3 regions of the Metaplanococcus flavidus genome follow, and region 1 is predicted to be linked to each of the others. Evidence: a T-box and tRNA genes for the amino acid it is inferred to sense, from the RefSeq annotation. Region 1 holds a T-box; the other regions hold tRNA genes.

What was found. A T-box is a leader RNA that pairs with one kind of tRNA and senses whether it is charged. The one in region 1 lies ahead of argS (arginine--tRNA ligase), so its partner is inferred to be a tRNA-Arg.
Region 2: it encodes a tRNA-Arg, which carries the amino acid that the T-box ahead of argS (arginine--tRNA ligase) is inferred to sense. The anticodon was not compared.
Region 3: it encodes a tRNA-Arg, which carries the amino acid that the T-box ahead of argS (arginine--tRNA ligase) is inferred to sense. The anticodon was not compared.

The regions. Positions count from the first base shown of each region.
Region 1 covers NZ_JBHTKI010000008.1:256,400-262,359, forward strand. Annotated here, with positions in the region: gene ACFQ1X_RS06235 (VOC family protein) at 1-144, opposite strand, end outside; gene argS (arginine--tRNA ligase) at 223-1,914, opposite strand; T-box leader at 1,969-2,176, opposite strand; gene ACFQ1X_RS06245 (TIGR04104 family putative zinc finger protein) at 2,192-2,506, opposite strand; gene ACFQ1X_RS06250 (D-serine ammonia-lyase) at 2,545-3,876, opposite strand; gene ACFQ1X_RS06255 (DMT family transporter) at 3,987-4,916, opposite strand; gene ACFQ1X_RS06260 (hypothetical protein) at 4,995-5,186, opposite strand; gene ACFQ1X_RS06265 (DUF1129 family protein) at 5,370-5,960, opposite strand, start outside.
Region 2 covers NZ_JBHTKI010000006.1:160,108-166,067, reverse strand. Annotated here, with positions in the region: gene tig (trigger factor) at 1-1,256, opposite strand, end outside; gene ACFQ1X_RS03405 (tetratricopeptide repeat protein) at 1,359-2,336, opposite strand; gene ACFQ1X_RS03400 (YdcF family protein) at 2,538-3,131, opposite strand; gene ACFQ1X_RS03395 (PhzF family phenazine biosynthesis protein) at 3,381-4,298, opposite strand; tRNA gene ACFQ1X_RS03390 (tRNA-Arg) at 4,526-4,599, opposite strand; gene ACFQ1X_RS03385 (XTP/dITP diphosphatase) at 5,089-5,688, opposite strand; gene rph (ribonuclease PH) at 5,685-5,960, opposite strand, start outside.
Region 3 covers NZ_JBHTKI010000018.1:28,466-34,425, reverse strand. Annotated here, with positions in the region: gene gap (type I glyceraldehyde-3-phosphate dehydrogenase) at 49-1,056, opposite strand; gene ACFQ1X_RS11825 (sugar-binding transcriptional regulator) at 1,058-2,101, opposite strand; gene ACFQ1X_RS11820 (glutaredoxin family protein) at 2,210-2,440, opposite strand; tRNA gene ACFQ1X_RS11815 (tRNA-Arg) at 2,883-2,954, opposite strand; gene clpP (ATP-dependent Clp endopeptidase proteolytic subunit ClpP) at 3,123-3,734, shown strand; gene ACFQ1X_RS11805 (HPr family phosphocarrier protein) at 3,907-4,164, opposite strand; gene whiA (DNA-binding protein WhiA) at 4,220-5,170, opposite strand; gene ACFQ1X_RS11795 (gluconeogenesis factor YvcK family protein) at 5,193-5,960, opposite strand, start outside.

The DNA of each region.
Region 1 (5,960 bases):
ATTCGGGCCGACAATCAGGCAGGCGGCATTCTTGTCTGTCATCTGTTCATTAAATTCAAATCCTATGTCACTGAAAAAAGTCATTGATTTGTCCAGGTCTTTTACCGGGAGATTCACAAAAAGATGCTTAGATTGGATAGCCATGGGTTTCTCCTTTCATTTTTTACGGTTGCCTATACTATTCGGGGGAAACTGGAACAGTCCTGCAAGCAGCTGAGAATTTTACATTTCGGACGGCGTATTTACCCCGAGCAAGCGAAGGCTTTCTTTCAACACTATGGTGACAGAGAACACCAAAGCCAGCCTTCCTTCTTTCTGAATGTCGTCTTCCAACACTTTTACCTGACTATAATATCTATTAAAATCCTGTGCCAGGCTTATAGCATACTTCGCAATGACAGATGGCTCTTTTTGTTCGTAGCTTCTTTTGATCGTATCCTGAAAATTCATCAATTGTTTGATGATTTCCCAGCTGTAGCTGTCGTTCAAGCCGGTTGGCATAAGCTTGTCGGCAGCAATGCCGGATTTTCTTAGAATCGAACAGCCTCTGGCATGCGTATATTGTACATAAGGTCCCGTTGCACCCTCAAAGCGCAGCATATCCTCCAGCGAGAACTCCACATTATTCATGCGTTCATTTTTTAGATCATGAAAAATCACTGCCCCCACTCCGACCATTTTCGCGGTTTCGGCTTTATTCGCCAATGTCGGATTTCGCTCTTCTATATTTTTCTCCGCGAGTTCCATCGCCTCTTTTAATACTTTATCCAACAGGACCACTTTGCCTTTTCGGGTCGACATCTTTTTGCCATCCTTCAGGATAAATCCGAAAGGGATGTGTGCCATATCATCTGCCCAGCCGAATCCCATCTTTTTCAACCCCAGCTTCAATTGCTTAAAGTGAAGCGTCTGTTCCTGCCCCACCACATAAAGAGATTCGGCAAATTGATAATTCTCTTTTCTGTAAAAAGCCGCTGTCAGGTCTCTCGTGCCGTAAAGCGTCGCTCCGTCACTTTTTCTGATCAGAAATGGCGGCAACCCTTCTTGTGATAAATCGATCACTTCCGCACCCTGAGATTCTGCCAGCAAGTCTCTGTCTTTCAACAGCTCGATAGTAGCAGCCATCTTATCATTGTAAAAAGCTTCGCCTGCCAAAGAATCGAACTCCACTTCCAACAACTCATAAATTTTCCCGAATTCCTTCAGCGACTCATCCTTGAACCATCTCCACAGCGCCTCCGCTTCACTGTCGCCGTCCTCCAATTTTTTGAACCACAGTCTGGCTTCATCTTCCAAAGCGGAATCCTTTTCAGCTTCTTCATGAAATTTAATATATAAAGTCAATAATTCGGGAATCGGATCCTGTTTCATCAAATCTTCCTGTCCCCATTTTTTATAGGCGACGATCAATTTGCCAAACTGGGTTCCCCAATCGCCCAGGTGATTGATTTTCACTGCCTTGTATCCAACTTTTTCAACAATTTTAGCCAATGAATTGCCGATGACTGTCGATCTTAGATGGCCCATTGAAAATGGTTTCGCAATATTCGGGGAAGAAAAGTCGATGGTGATATTTTTGCCTTGTCCAATATTGCCATTTCCGAATCCCCCTCTTTCAACCAGAATTTGATTCAGGACCTGTTCGCTGACATGAGATTTATTCAGGAAGCAGTTGACGTATGGCCCTTCCGCAACCACTCCTTCAAAAAAAGGATGCGATAGTTGTTCCGCCAGCCTCTCTGCAATTTTATACGGGGCTTGTTTCTCAATCTTCGCCAGTGTAAAACAGGGAAATGCCAAATCTCCCTGGTTGTCGAACCTCGGTTTTTCCACAAGCGCCATGACCGCTTCCACTGTCATGGCGTCTTCCAAAATGTTTGAAATTTCCTCTGCAAATATTCTTTTATAGTCCATAATCTTTCTCCCCCTTTTTCCTGAAAACCTAAAAAAATCCCGTCTCTAAAATTAATTAGAGACGGGATTTCCCGCGGTACCACTCTGATTGCCCGAATTCCGGGCCGGCTTATAAACGATAACGGCGTCAGCCGACATACCCTACTCAAAGTTCAGGCAGTTTCTCAGATATGCGTTTCAGATTACGCCGGCCGCCGGGCTCACACCTTCCCCGGTTCGCTTGGACCATACGCATTCCTACTCTTATCTTCCCAGAATTTTATGTATTTTTACTATCTTAGCGATTTCCATTATTTGTGTCAACTTCTATTTTCTTTTTCTCATACTTCATGATAAAAGGAAGAATAACTGAAATAACTGCAATCACCGAAACAATTGGAATTAAAATTTCTGACAGCTCCAGTTCCTGCATGAAAATAAAAATATAAATAACCGGCACCAGCAGCAATAATGTCGCCAACAATCGTGACGTGTTGGCAACATTATACTCGGTTCCGCAATTCCGGCACTTTACCGGCTGAAAAGCGAGCCATAGCGATAGAAAAAACTGGCTCCACTTGAATGGTTGTTGGCATTCTGTACATTTTTGCATCGATCCTGTCCTTTCACGTAACTGAAAACCTGTGTTTTTTATTCGAGTGCATTCCTGCCTCTTTGGTACATTTCCTGCATTTGTTCCTCTGGCACCAAAGCGCCCCCTGTCGACCAGGAGATATGCGTCGCCTTTTCTGCATCCAGTCCGCGTTCTGAAAAATACTGCGTTTTGCTGAGCTCGACCGGACCCAGTAGGGAGGATGCCGCAGATGGTTCGACAAAGATGCCATCGCCATCGGCCAAAATCGCCAATAAACGGAACAAGTCTTCGTCTTCCAATGTATAAATTCCGCTGATCAACTTTTCACTGATCGATGAGGCGAAACTTGAGGGCCTGCCAACTGCGAGCCCGTCGCCTTCGGTCAGATTGTCGATGCCGAAATCCTGGACGCAAACTTTCTCTTTCTCGCCGGTCATCAAACCGACCAGCACTGAAGGGGAATGGGTCGGTTCCACATAAAAGCAATGGACCGCATCCCCGTAAATCTGCTTTAACCCGAATGTTATGCCACCAGGTGAACCGCCCACGCCGCATGGCAAATAAACAACCAAAGGGTTGTCCGCATCCACTTGGATATTCAGTTCATCCAATTGTTTCTTCACGCGAAAGGCTGCTGTACTGTAGCCAAGGAAAAGGTGTTTGGAGTTCTCATCGTCGACAAAATAGGCTTTCGGATTTTCCTTGGTCTGCTGGCGGCCTTCCAGGATGGCTTCTCCAAAATCGCCTTCAAATTCATGGACGATGGCACCTTTTGCCCGCAGCAATTCCTTTTTCCATGCCTTTGCATCAGCTGACATATAAACCGATACCGAAAAGCCGAGTTTTGCACTGATAATGCCGATGCTGAGACCCAGATTGCCGGTAGACCCTACGCCTATTGAATACTGGCTGAAAAAATCTCTGAATTCATCGCTTGCAAATTTACTGTAGTTATCCTGTTTAGTGATCATGCCATTATCGATCGCCAATTGTTCCGCGTAATGGAGCACTTCGTAAAATCCTCCGCGTGCTTTGATTGATCCCGCTACCGCCAGTTCGTTGTCGCATTTCAAAAACAGTTTACCGGGGACTTTTACACCGTAAGTATTTTCCAATGATTTTTTAGTATTACCGATTTCTTTTAAAGGCGACTCGATGATCCCACCGGCAGCGGCTGTTTCCGGGAATGATGCTGCGAGAAACGGGGCGAATCGGTGCCATAAATTTTCAGCTTCCTGCATCTCTTCATAGCTTGCACGAAGCGTGCCGGCTTCTGATAGCGGCTGCAGTTTCGGATTAAGCCAGAATACCGGCTGAAAATCAGTGATTTTGGTTAATAACGGATATTTTTGTTGCCAATTTTTTATTTGCTGTTGTGAAAATGACACGCAAATCACCCTTTCTGCTGAATGGTTGCTCCTGATTCCATCATACATGAAAAAGTCGTTATTTTCAGTTTCCCGCAGCTTGTCAGATGAATGCACCCTTTTACAGTCATTTATTCATAGGATATTTCCTCTTCTGCCGTTTCATCTTTTTTCTCTGCTCCGACAAGGGACAGCCACGTCACAAAAACCAACATGATAAATGTGCCGATAAACTGGACTGGTTCTAAAAATTGTCCGAACCAGACAGCTGTAATGATGATTGCAGTCAGAGGTTCGAATGCTGACAGGATACTTGTTTCCACAGGCGATATGAAACGCATGCTGCTCAGGAACAGGATAAACGCCAGGGTTCCGACAATAATGATTGCTAAAATGCCAAGTGATACCCCGGGTTCAGCCAGGAGCGGCCAGTCATCCGACAGAAATACCGGATTGACGATCCCCAGAAAAATTCCACCGAACAGCATGGACCAGCCGACAATGAGAAGCACGCCCCATTCCCCCATGAGACGGCCTGGATAAAGAGTGTAAAAGGCGAAAGACAGCCCCACCATTACCCCCCAGAAAAGTGCCGGGCCGCTGACAGCAAGTTCATCAAACTGCCCATTCGTCAATAACAGGAAAAGCCCCACCAAAGTACCGGCCATTCCGATTATCTGGTAGGCAGGCGGCAGTTTTTTATGTCTCATTGATATGAAAATAATAATATAAAGCGGAGCCAAAAACTGAAACAAAGTGGCTACCACCGCATTGCTCGTTTCAATTGCTGAAACAAAGCTGAACTGGACCCCGAGCATGCCGAGTACAGAAAAGATCAGCAGCTGCCGCACCCAGATACCACCGTGGAAAACGGAAAGGATTTTCACTTTCTTCATTTTCAAAAACACAAGCAGCAGGGCACCCGCGATAATCAGACGGAGCGTCAGCAGAAATGAAACCGAAATTCCGTAAACTTCCAGCACCCATTCCATCATTGGACCTGATGCCCCCCAGAGGGCCGCACCGGTCACGATCATTGCAATTCCTTTTAACCGATTCATCAGAACCCTCCTTCCCCTCTTTGATAAGTTCCCGCAGGATGGGGTTCACCAATCTTTCTTCATTCTTCAGTATGTAATTTAAACAGTTTTTTCTAAATAGTAAATGTGATGGACTAATATCATAAACCCGGCAAAAGTTAATAAGAAATTTGGTGTAGCTGCGGTTCCAAAGAGCGATATATCATTGAGAAGGCCAAACACAAGCATGAGCATGCCTATTGCACCGATAATAACATAGAAATAAGTACTGTCTATCTTTCTCTTTTTCATACTCACTCTTCCTTCCGATGTTAACCCTTTGATAACGAATTCACTCTAAATTATCCATCCACATTTAATCATAAATTTTTAGACTTATTTTACCATTCAAGTTTCTGAAAGATAGATGAATACAGTGGATTTATTTCCATAAAAAATCCCGGCAGAATCGCGTCTGCCGGGAATAATATCATGTCAGTATAAATTCAATTGTCCCATCAATTTATAGGCTGCGATCAACAACAAACCAGTCAGGACATACACCCACCACTCCAGCTGGATCACCGGACCGAAATCGGGAATAATCCAGGACAGAAGGATGATCAGTCCAACAGCGCCCCCACCGAACAAACCGGCTTTCACATAACCCAAAATCCTTTTTTTCTTTGGACCGAACAAAGTCGTGCGGACGATCTTGAAAACAACCGATACCGCAGAAAGCGAAAATACTACGACGGAGCCGAAAATCACGAGTAAGTTTCCAAGTGAAATTGATGTATCCACTTCCTGAAAGAATGACATGATTAAAGAAACGACGCCGAACATAATACTGAACCATCCAGCGAGAGACAGCACCTGCGAAAAGATAAATAATGCGGCATTGCGCTTTTTCTCCTTCGGCAATGCTTCAATCATCTCATTCGCATATGCTTGTGGAGATTCACCGAACAATTCAGAAGCCGCTTTACCTTCTTCCTGCGCCTCCAGGAGATGGTCCAGCAAATCCATCAACACTTCTTCCCCCGCCTGCTCATCAACACGCAAATCTGTCCGGATATACAGCAG
Region 2 (5,960 bases), on a different contig from region 1:
AATTCAACTGTATTTTGCATGCGGATATCATTTTCCAGCATTTCAGTGCCGCCAAGAGCCGCTTTGATCTGCTCAATATCCATATTGAATTGGCCTGACATCTTCTCAAGTTCTTTGTCGATGTCTTCAGGAGTCACTTCCATGTTTTCAGCTTCTGCAATCGCTTCGAGTGTCAATGAAACACGTACGCGAGTTTCAGCGTCGCCTTTCATCTGCTCGCGAAGAGCTGCTTCATCCTGTCCGGAGAACTGGAAGTAAAGCTCAAGGTTCATGCCTTGTTGTGTCAAACGCTGTTCGAAGTCCTGCATCATGCGGTCCATTTCTGAATCGATCATGGCCTGCGGGATTTCGATCGTGGCGTTTTCAGCCGCTTTTTGAACCAATTCGTCACGCACTGCTGCATCAGCAGTCGATGCTTTTTCAGCTGCAGCCGCTTCTTTCATTTTCGTGCGGAGTTCATCCAGGCCAGAAACTTCAGAATCGACTTCTTTTGCGAACTCATCGTCCATTTCAGGAAGTTCTTTCCCTTTCACTTCAGTTACTTTCACTTTGAAAGTTGCAGCTTTTCCAGCAAGTTCAGCAGCGTGGTATTCTTCAGGGAAAGTTACTTCAACTTCTTTTTCCTCACCGGATTTAACGCCTACCAATTGCTCTTCAAAACCTGGGATAAATGAGTTTGATCCGATTTCAAGAGAATAATCAGTTCCTGATCCGCCTTCGAATGCTTCGCCGTCGACGAATCCTTCAAAGTCGATTACAGCAGTATCGCCTTCAACGATCGCTTCGTCTTCTTTAACAGCAAGTTCAGCGAAACGTTCCTGGCTCTCTTTCAATTTCTCTTCGATTTCTTCGTCAGTCACTTCAGTTTCAGGTTTTGAAGCTTCAAGGCCTTTGTATTCGCCAAGTGTAACTTCAGGTTTAACCGTCACTTTAGCAGTGAATACGAGCGGCTGCCCTTTTTCAATTGTTTCAATATCGATTTCCGGGCGGTCAACCGGGTTGATTCCAGCTTCTTCAACTGCGTTTGCATAAGCATCCGGCAAGATGAAGTCAAGTGCATCCTGGTAAAGGGATTCTACACCGAAACGTTTTTCAAACATTTGGCGCGGCATTTTACCTTTACGGAATCCTGGTACGTTGATTTCTTTAACAACTTTTTTGAACGCTTTGTCCAGTCCGGCATTTACTTCCTCTGCTGGTACTTCAACCGTAAGTGTTCCTGTGTTACCTTCTTGCTTTTCCCATTTTGCTGACATATATAAGCCCTCCAAACATTTTTTACAAAAGTCATTCATACGTTTATACGAATTTTGACAACTTCAATATTATATCACACCTGGTTTGAGGTTCAACTATTTCTATCCGTTGCGCATTTCAAACCAGTATTCAGCCTGCACGATAAGATTCTGCAGATTCTCATCGCCGGCAAGATCCATTTCGCCGGTGAACAATAAATCCAGGTAGGACATATAGGCTTCCGCCACTTCTTTCGGTTCGTATTCATCCATCAAAAATGGATAAAACAGATAGACATGCCGTTCAAATAGTTCATTCGCCATTTCCAGCCGGGTAGGATCTTTCGCCAGTTCGTCCGCCAGGATCCCTTTGATTTCATGGACACGGGGATTTTCCTGGGGATCCGTCAAGTCCTGGAGATCGACTTCACCGTAATAATGAAACTTATGTACTTTGACCTTTGCCTGGATGCCTTCCTGTTGCATGATGAACAATATGTATGTTTTTGCCAACAGATCGATTTCGGGATGCTCGACCAATGCCAACAGTTTAGCCGTCAGCGGCTGGAATGAAGATGGCGGCAATTCCATCACTTTCCGCTCCTGTTCGTAAGCGTTCATTGCCTGAAAAGCTTCCGGTGTGAATTGTTCGGCATCGATTTTCTCCACCGATTTTGAGGCAATGCGTTCATTCAGATCCCGCAGCAGATGAAATTGCTCCAGCCGCTCTTCCGGCAAAACCTTCTCATCAATCAGCGCCTCGATGACACGCTCCGCTTCTTCAAATTCACGCACTTGCATAAGGATGCTTATGTATAATTCCATTGTTTCCAGATAGTGAATCGGTCCCACATTCAACAGTTCACGGCACACTTCCAGCGCTTCGTCGTAATCACCCAATTCATAAAGGCAATAGGAATAAGCCCCCAGAGCTGCGGGATGTTCGGGCTCATAGGTAAGCACCTGATAAAGGCCGTCCCTGGCTTCTTCGTAACGCTCCTCTTTCAGGAGCGTCATCCCTTCCGTCAGCAGGCGGTTGATCGTTGTCGGAAAAACCACTACATTGCCTTTACGTTTTAAATCTCTGTATTTTTTCCGCATTCAACCACCTCTTTCCATAAGTTAATGTCTTTACATTACCAGCATTTCCTTTATAAATAAATCTAAACCCTCTTACCCGGTTCCTGTCCTGCAATCCTTGGCAGATGGAGGGTTTGCTTAATCTTTATAATAACACTTTAAAGGTTAAGGTGATGTAAATAAAAATCCCTTCCTGAAAGGAAGAGATTCTCATAAAACTGTTCAGTCACCGATCGACAGCCCGTAGGCGACGTATGCACCGATTTCCCGGCAAAAAAACGGGATGATTGTGGCAGCCGAATTGTATTCAGAGCTCGTAGTTGGAGATGAATAGGCTTCAAAGCCCGTGTCCTCTGCCATCTGCAGCGCGCGTTTCATATGTAGAGGATCACTGACGACCAGAAAATTTGCCAGCTCATGCAATTCTGCGATTTCAGAAACATAGCGGAAGTTTTCAATCGTTACCAGTGAGCGGTCTTCGGTTAAAATGTCCTCAAGCGGTATCCCTTGGGATATCGCATAAGCTTTCGAAACGGCGGCTTCAGCGAGCTCTGAGCCATTTGTTTTGCCACCGGTAAAAATGATCTTTTCGACGTAATCGTTTTCGTAAAGCCAAATCGAGTGGTTAATTCTTTCGCGGAGTACTGGAGACGGCTCATCGCCCCACACGGCCGTGCCAAGCACAATGGCCGCATCCGCCTTCACCAATTCAGTCGTTTTGGCGTAAGTCCAAATATCGTAAGCGGCAGAGCCGCTGTATCCAACAAGCATAATCAAAGCAGCCAATAGAATCTTAACAGGAAGTTTAGTCAGCAATACCCGTTCATCCTTCTTTCTGTGATGTTGCCCGGCAAAATCTTATGAATTTTTTTCAGGCCTTTGAACAGTTTAGCAAACTCCCATAGACTTTTGGAAGGGATTTTCAGGAAATAAATTATTGATTTTTGAGGGCTGTTCACTTTGTCTCCATACAATTATATGAGCCTTCCGACCGAAACTTCGGCTGGAAGGCTCCTTCTATAATTTAATTGGAACACCTGACCGGCGACTTGGAAGGGCGTTTCTCTAGATAAACAACTGTCCTTTGCCGATGATGACAGAACTGCCGCCGATTTTCACTTCTCTAATGCCGCCGCTGCGACCCGTTACAGTGATATCGATTTCGCTGGGCCGTCCCATTTCATAACCCTGTTCACTTCGGATGGCATAAACTTCGTTATCACTCCTCGGCAGCAATTGGTGTTCGACCAAATAGGCGCCGAGCGGACCGCTTGCTGCGCCGGTTGCGGGATCTTCCGCAATCCCCATTGCGGGTGCGAACATTCTTGCGTGTACCGCAGCGTCAGCATCTTCTGTTTCTGTCGTAAATGTGAAGATGTGCTGAATCCCCGCGTTTTCGCTGAAATGCTGCTCCCATACATCCTGCCGAAAATGAATTCGCTGAATCGCCTGGAGTGAACGCAACGGGATGAACAGAAAAGCCACACCGGAAGAAACAGTCTGTACCGGATAATCCGAAAACAGATCATCTTCTGATAAAGACAGCAGTTCCGCAGCAAGCTTGCGATTTTCAAACACTTCACTGAAGACGGGCAGCGGCTGTTCCATTTCAACTTTAATAATCTGCCCTTCCTCCTTATGGACAACTACAGGAATTTCTCCTATTTCCTCTTCAAACACCATCTCGTTTTGTCCTTCCTCAGTTGGCATTGCATCGGAAGCAGCCAAAACATAAGCTGCTCCAATAGTAGGGTGTCCAGCCATTGGAAGCTCCATTTGCGGAGTGAAGATTCGCAGCTTTCTGGCATTCCAGCCTACAGCCGATGGAAATACAAAGACTGTTTCAGAAAGATTCAGTTCCCTCGCAATCTTTTGCATCATTTCTCCGGTTAAATCGTCTCTTCCTTCCACGACTGCCAGCTGATTGCCGCCAAAAGGCTCTTCAGTAAATACGTCCGCCAATGTGTATTCCAATGGTTTCATCGTCATTCTCCTTACTTTCTGGTTTTTTTAAGGCAAGCTGATAGCAGCACTTTTTTGTTGCGCCAATGTGAATGAAACAAAACTTTATTTAATTTGTACTTCACTGATGAATCTTTTAATATCTTTCGTTAACTATACCACTTCAGGATTCCCATCTTTATAAAGGATGCATTATTTGAATGCAAAAAAGCAGCCTCTGTAAAAGAGGCTGCTTTAGCGCATAATTACGTCCCAGGAGCGATTCGAACGCCCGACCGACGCCTTAGAAGGGCGTTGCTCTATCCAGCTGAGCTACTGGGACATGGCTTTCTGCTCAATGCAAACTGAACTGTTGTCAGCTCGTTTTGCATTCTATTTCGAAAGACAATTTTAATTATAGAAATCTTTCAAGAAAAAGTCAATGCTATTTTAAAAAAACATTAAAGAACGGTTTATATAAGTTGAAGTAAAGGATTATATTTTCATTATGCTTCGGACAAGGGCAAAGATTATGCTCCTGCGCAAGCTAGTCGCAAAGACCACTCGTCCGGCGTTGCCACGCCTGCGCTTAATGAATTCTCTAGAGATATGGAGCAAAACAGCGCAGACGCCTTAAACACAGGGTTAAATAAGCATGCTCCTGTCTCTGCATCGCTGCGCTAGCTTCGAGACATGAAAGAGCGTTGCATCGCTTCGCTGCTTCGTCGCAAAGACTTGACCTCGCAAGCTTCGGCCAATGTCTTAGCAAGCTGTTTTGCGGAATATCGGCTACTAAAAATTATTAGTTCAACTTATATGCCTCGGTCAGTGTTCAATTACCAGACAAGCCCGGCATCGTTTTCCCTAATTCGCGAATAGCATTACCCCGATGGGAAACGGATGCTTTTTCTTCAGGTTCCATTTCAGCCATCGTTTTTTCGAATTCAGGAACGTAAAAAATCGGATCATAGCCGAAGCCTTTATCACCTTTCCGTTCATCGGTGATCAGGCCTTCACATGTACCTTCGAAGATGATTGTCTCCTGGCCAGGAGATGCCAAAGCCAGTACACAGCGGAAACGCGCTGTTTTTTCATCATCGGGAACCTGGACCATTTTCTGCAGCACTTTGTCGATATTCGACTCGTCGTTCTTTTCATCTCCCGAATAACGTGCAGAATAGACACCCGGCTCTCCGTCAAGCGCTTCGATTTCAAGGCCGCTGTCATCCGCGATAACGGTCGCCTGCAGCTCCTGTGCGATTGCTTCCGCTTTCAGGATCGCATTCGCTTCGAATGTCTCCCCTGTTTCTTCCACATCGATATGCGGTGCCACATCATGCAAAGTCAAAACCTTATAGCCCATCGGCTCGAGCAATGCTTCAAAATCCTTTGCCTTGCCTTTATTTTTTGTCGCAATGATTATTTCTTTCATAATTCCGACCTCGTCTCTTCTCCGATTCGCGCTGCAGCTTCGCCCAAGATTTCTTTCTGCATTTCGATCAGGCGGCGGATGCCCGTTTCTCCAAGATCGAGCATTTCATTCAATTGAACTCTTGTAAATGTCGATTCTTCACCCGTGCCCTGCAATTCGACAAAATTGCCCTTGCCGGTCATGACGAGGTTCATATCGACTTCAGCCGTCGAGTCTTCGAGATAATCCAAATCAAGGATAGCGCCATTGTCTTTCGTCATGCCTACGCTCGT
Region 3 (5,960 bases), on a different contig from region 1:
CCTCTTTTATTATAGAGGTTCACCGGTAATTAAGCTATGATTTTGGGATTAAAGCCCTTTGCTGTGCATATGCAAAGCCAAGTCGATGCAACGGCCTGAGTAACCTGATTCGTTATCATACCAAGCGAGTACTTTAACCATGTTTCCTCCAAGTGCCATTGTGGACAATCCATCGACAGTTGAAGATGCTGTGTTGCCGTTATAATCTTTTGAAACTAATGGAAGGTCGCTGTATTCCAGAGAGCCTTTCAATTCGTTTTCAGATGCTGCTTTCAGCGCAGCATTCACTTCTTCAACCGTTGTTTCTGTTTCCAATTCAGCAACTAAGTCAATAAGAGAAACATTCGATGTCGGAACGCGGATTGCCATTCCGTCAAGTCTGCCTTCGAGTTCAGGCAACACTTTTGTTACTGCTTTTGCAGCTCCTGTAGTTGTAGGAATCATTGATTCCGCAGCTGCACGTGCACGGCGGTAATCTTTATGAGGTGAATCCAAAAGAATCTGGTCGTTGGTATAAGAATGGATCGTCGTCATCATTGCATGTTTGATGCCGAATTTGTCATTCAATACTTTCGAAATTCCTGCAAGTCCGTTCGTCGTACAAGATGCGTTGGAAACGACATCATGCTCTTCCGGGTTATACGTATCATGGTTAACACCCATTACAAGTGTTTTCATTCCGTTTTTACCTGGAGCCGATACGATGACTTTTTTCGCGCCTGCTTCGATGTGTTTTGAAGCAGAAGGAGTATCTGTGAATAAACCGGTAGATTCGACTACGATATCAACACCAAGGTCTCCCCAAGGAAGGTTTGAGGGGTCTTTTTCAGAAAATACACGGATTGATTTGCCGTTTACAACAATATTGTCGCCTTCAGATGAAACGTCAGCATCCAAAATTCCATGGATTGAATCATATTTCAATAGATGCGCAAGCATAGCCGCATCCGTCAAATCGTTTACTGCCACTACTTCCACTTCCGGGTTTGTCAATGATTCACGGTACACAATACGTCCAATACGGCCAAAGCCGTTAATCGCTAATTTTAAAGTCATATTAATTTCCTCCTAAGTTTTCTGTAAGTTCCAGTATTTCTCTTGCTGCACCTTCATCAGTGACCAGCACTGTGTGCTTGGGTGCATTTTTGAAATAAGAAAGAATTGCCATCGCCTTCGAACGTCCACCGGCAACTGCTATAATGGCCGGGGCTTTTTGCACTTGCTCCAACTGAATTCCCGCTGAACGGATGCGGTAAACAACATTGCCCTCTGCGTCAAAATAGTATCCGAATGCTTCACTGACAGCGCCGCCTTCAGTGATCTTTTCGACTTCCTCGGCAGTCGATTGGCGCCGTACCGCCATCTCTTGTGCGTTGCCGATGCCATGGACCACCAAATCGGTTTGTTCATATAAATCCATCATTTCCCTGATGAGCGGCTCTTTCATCATCATGGTATAGGCTTCTTCACTTAAATGGTCCGGCAGATAAAGCGTCTTGAATGATCCACCGGTTTTTCCTGCAAAAGCTGAGGCAATGGTATTCGCCTGGTGCAAAACATCTTCTCCAAGACCACCACGCGCTGCAATGAATCTCAATGCCGGGTAGGTTTTTTCACCCTTCAGTTCTTTGGCAATTGCAGCCATTGTACTGCCCCCGGTCACTGCGACATTTGGCTGAGCAGCAAAGTGCTGCTCAAGAAGCCGTGCAGCCTCTTTTCCAATCTGGTTTTTCACGGAGATCGCTTTATCCGAATCGAGAGGAACCAACACCACATCCAAAATTCCCAATTGTTGTTTCAAGCAATCTGCAAGATCGGCAATCCCTGTCAATTTGTGCATGAAGGATTTTAATGAATTGAGTACTTCTTCCCCCTGCTTGGTAATCACCATGCCGGCAGTTTTCATCTCAATCAATTGCTGCTTGCGTAAAAGATCTGTTTCTTTTCGAATATCGCGTTCTGTCATCCCGGAGTGTTCACTTAATGTCCTCCGGCCGACCGGTTGTTCCTGGTTGATTGCCTGCAGGATCTGGTAACGTTTTTTCAGGAGTTCGGACATTTCCGGCAGCAGCTTATTCTGCGCTGAAGATAATGCATCCATAAATTCACTCCGTTTCCAGCTGGGCAAAATTTATCCCACTAGTTATTTTTCTGTCCCACTAAATTCATTCTACCTAATAATTAAGAGTAATGCAATAAAAAAGAAGCGTTAGAATTTCAACGCTTCCAAAAGATCGGCATAACCGATATTGCCATATAACAGGACCCTGCCTTCCTGCTCCAGGACAGGAATCATCAGCATGTATTTCTCATGGATGATATGGTCTTCTTCTATATTAACTTCTGTATACTCCACCGGAAAATCCTCCTGCACAAGATTCAGCATCAATTTTGCTTCTTCGCATAACGGGCAATTCGGTCGTGTGTAAAGTGTCAGCATGGGTAGCCTTCTTTCTTATTGTTTTACATATAGTTTGTAGTATTTGATATTTCGCTTCGGCGCTTTGGACTAAGCTCCCGCAATAAGCCGAGAAGACCACTCGTCTTATTGCTCCGCTCCATCCTGAGGCGCGCCGGCGCTGAGAGAATAACCTAGATATGGAGCAAAACAGCGAAGACGCCCAGGGGAGCAGAAGCGGCGTTGGCTTTCCAACGTCGTTTCGACGAAGTGCGAGATCCACTCGATTGGTACACTAATTTATCAAGCCGTAAAAACCGTGCTCCTGCATCGCTGCGCTGCTTCGTCGCAAAGACTTAGCCTCGCAAGCATCGGCTAATGTCTTCGAAGCTGTTTTGCGGAATATCGATTGTCCTAATCTATAAATCAAATTGTAATAAAAAACCCGCTCCGCCATGAAATGGCAAAGCGGGTTGGTGGCATATGCCCTCGGAGGGGATCGAACCCCCATTACAAGAATCGGAATCTTGGGTGTTATCCATTACACTACGAGGGCGTTTCTATCTTAGCGACTTTACAAGTATACAAAAAATGGCGGCGCATATCAAGTTGATTTTTTTAATTCGTTAGATTTGACCTTCATTGACCATGATGTGTATGATATTATTACAGCTGAAACGTATTTCAGTATGGAATCTTATCACTTACACAAGGAGGATTTTCTATGAATTTAATTCCAACAGTAATTGAACAGACGAGCCGAGGCGAGCGTGCCTATGATATTTACTCGCGTCTTTTGAAAGACCGTGTCATCATGCTTGGAAGCGGTATCGACGATAACGTGGCAAACTCCATCGTTGCACAGCTTCTATTCCTCGAAGCGGAAGATCCTGAAAAAGATATTTCCATCTATATTAACAGCCCAGGCGGCAGCATCACAGCCGGTATGGCAATTTACGATACGATGCAATTCATCCGTCCGGATGTTCAGACAATCTGCATCGGTATGGCCGCTTCAATGGGAGCATTCCTGTTGGCAGCCGGCACAAAAGGCAAACGTTACGCGCTTCCGAACGCTGAAGTCATGATTCACCAGCCACTTGGCGGTGCACAGGGCCAGGCTACTGAAATTGAGATTGCCGCGAAACGGATCTTGTTCTTGCGTGAGAAATTAAACCAGATTTTAGCTGATCGCACAGGACAGACGCTCGAGGTCGTTTCGAAAGATACAGACCGCGACAACTTTATGACAGCGGAACGTGCATTGGAATACGGCTTGATCGACCAGATCATCACGCGCAGCAAATTGCCGCAACATGAGAAGGAAGATATCTAAGAGAAAAGCGAAAGCGCCCGTTCAGCTCTGACGGGCATAAGGCGATCTGGCGAAGCGGCATCTTTCCAGCCGCACAGCCAGAGTGACTTATGACCCGAAGAGCTGGGCCGCTGAAGTCTGGACAGTAGAATCAAAAAATAACCCCGCAGCTCATTTGAGCTGCGGGGTTTTCTTATGCTTCTTTTTCGATCAATGCTGATAAGGCTTCGACAGCGGAGTCCTCGTCGGATCCGTCTGCTGAAATGATAACTGATGTGCCTTTTCCGATGGCCAGGCTCATGATGCCCATAATGCTTTTCGCATTGACTTTCTTTTCCTCTTTTTCGAGGTAGACATCCGAATTATATCTGTTTGCTTCTTGTACGAATAAAGCGGCTTGCCTTGCTTGTAAGCCTGATTTCAATTGAACATTCACTTGTTTTTCAACCATGCATATCCTCCTCAGAAAATTGACTAGACTAATATATATGAAAGAACCGCGGCTTTTAACCGCCGATCGTTTCGCCTTTTCTTAATGATTCAGCGATTTCGTCAATCTTCCGAAGGCGGTGATTGACCCCGGATTTGCTGACTTTTCCAGTTGACACCATTTCACCGAGCTCCTTCAGTGTAACATCCTGAAACTCGACGCGCAGCCTGGCAATTTCACGCAGGCGATCCGGCAGCTGTTCCACTCCTATAACGGAATCGATAAAGCGGATATTTTCCACTTGCCGCAGCGCCGCATCAATCGTTTTATTGAGATTGGCGGTTTCGCAATTGACGAGCCGGTTTACTGAATTCCGCATATCCCGGATGATCCGCACATCTTCGAATTTCAATAATGCAGAATGCGCGCCGGCGATGCTCAGAAAGTCGGAAATTTTTTCCGCCTCTTTCAAATAAGTGACAAAGCCTTTTTTACGCTCGATTGTTTTACTGTTCAGATGAAAATGGTTCATGAGTTCAGTCAGTGAATCCGCGTGATCACGGTCTGAAGAATAAACTTCGAGGTGATACGATGAAGTTTCCGGGTTATTGACGGATCCTCCAGCCAGGAACGCCCCGCGAAGATACGCGCGTTTACAGCACGTTTTTTCAATCAGTGATTTGACGATTTCCTGCTGGAACTGGAAACCTTCCGTGATGATCATCAAATCCTCCAATACATGCTTGGAACCGTCCCTCAATCTGCAAATGTAGATATTATTCTTTTTCAACCGCATCTTTTTTCGAACGAGCAACTCGATCGGATAAGGCGGATAAAAGCGCTTTAAAAGCGTATAGATTCGGCGGGCAATGGCGGCGTTCTCTGTTTGTATATCGACGCTCAATTGCCTGCTTGAAAATGATAAGGTCCCATTCATCCGGATTAAAGCGGACAATTCTGCTTTGCCGCAGCATTCATCCACTTCTACCTGTGTCATTTCCTTTTTTGTTTCCGAAGCGAAAGACAATTTTATTCCCCCTTTCAAGCATTCAGAAATACCGAAGCTTCGTGTCATCTTTCAATTCGCCGCCGGCATATTGAAAGAGCCATTCCGCCACTTTTTTTGGCTCGTGGCGAACAGCATTTTCAAATATACTTGCGATATCTTCGCGGTGGATGTCCAAGCCTAATTCTGCAAGCTTTTCTGCATCATATGCTACCGGCCAAGCCTTCTCCTGCTTGTAAAGTTCGACAACCGTCGGCGGCATTTCCGCTTTATCAAGCAGTACTGCGTCAAGGAAAGGCTGGCCTACATGGTCGTATAACGCTTTTATATGGTCGGAAGCCGAATACATGTAGGTTTCTCCGGCTTGAGTCATCAGATTGCAGATATAAATCTTTTTCGCTTTGGCTGCCAATAATTCCTTTTTGATATCTTTCACCAATAAATTGGGCAGGATGCTGGTATAAAGTGAACCCGGTCCGATTACGATGATATCTGCCTGGCGGATGGCTGTAACAGTATCCGGCAAGGTTTTGACATCGATGGGCTCAATGAATACCCGTTTGATGGGTTGCAAATATTGCGGGATCTTTGATTCTCCACTGACGATGGTTCCATCTTCAAATTCTGCCTTCAATGTGACTATTTGATTGGCGGCCGGAATGACTGTGCCGTTGACATTCAAAACACGGCTCATCTCCCGGACTGCATGTGAAAAATCACCTGTCAGATCCGTCAAAGCCGCCAGCATTAAATTGCCGAGAGAATGTCCGCCCAGGTCAATTGATTTGCTGAAGCGGTATTGGAACATTTC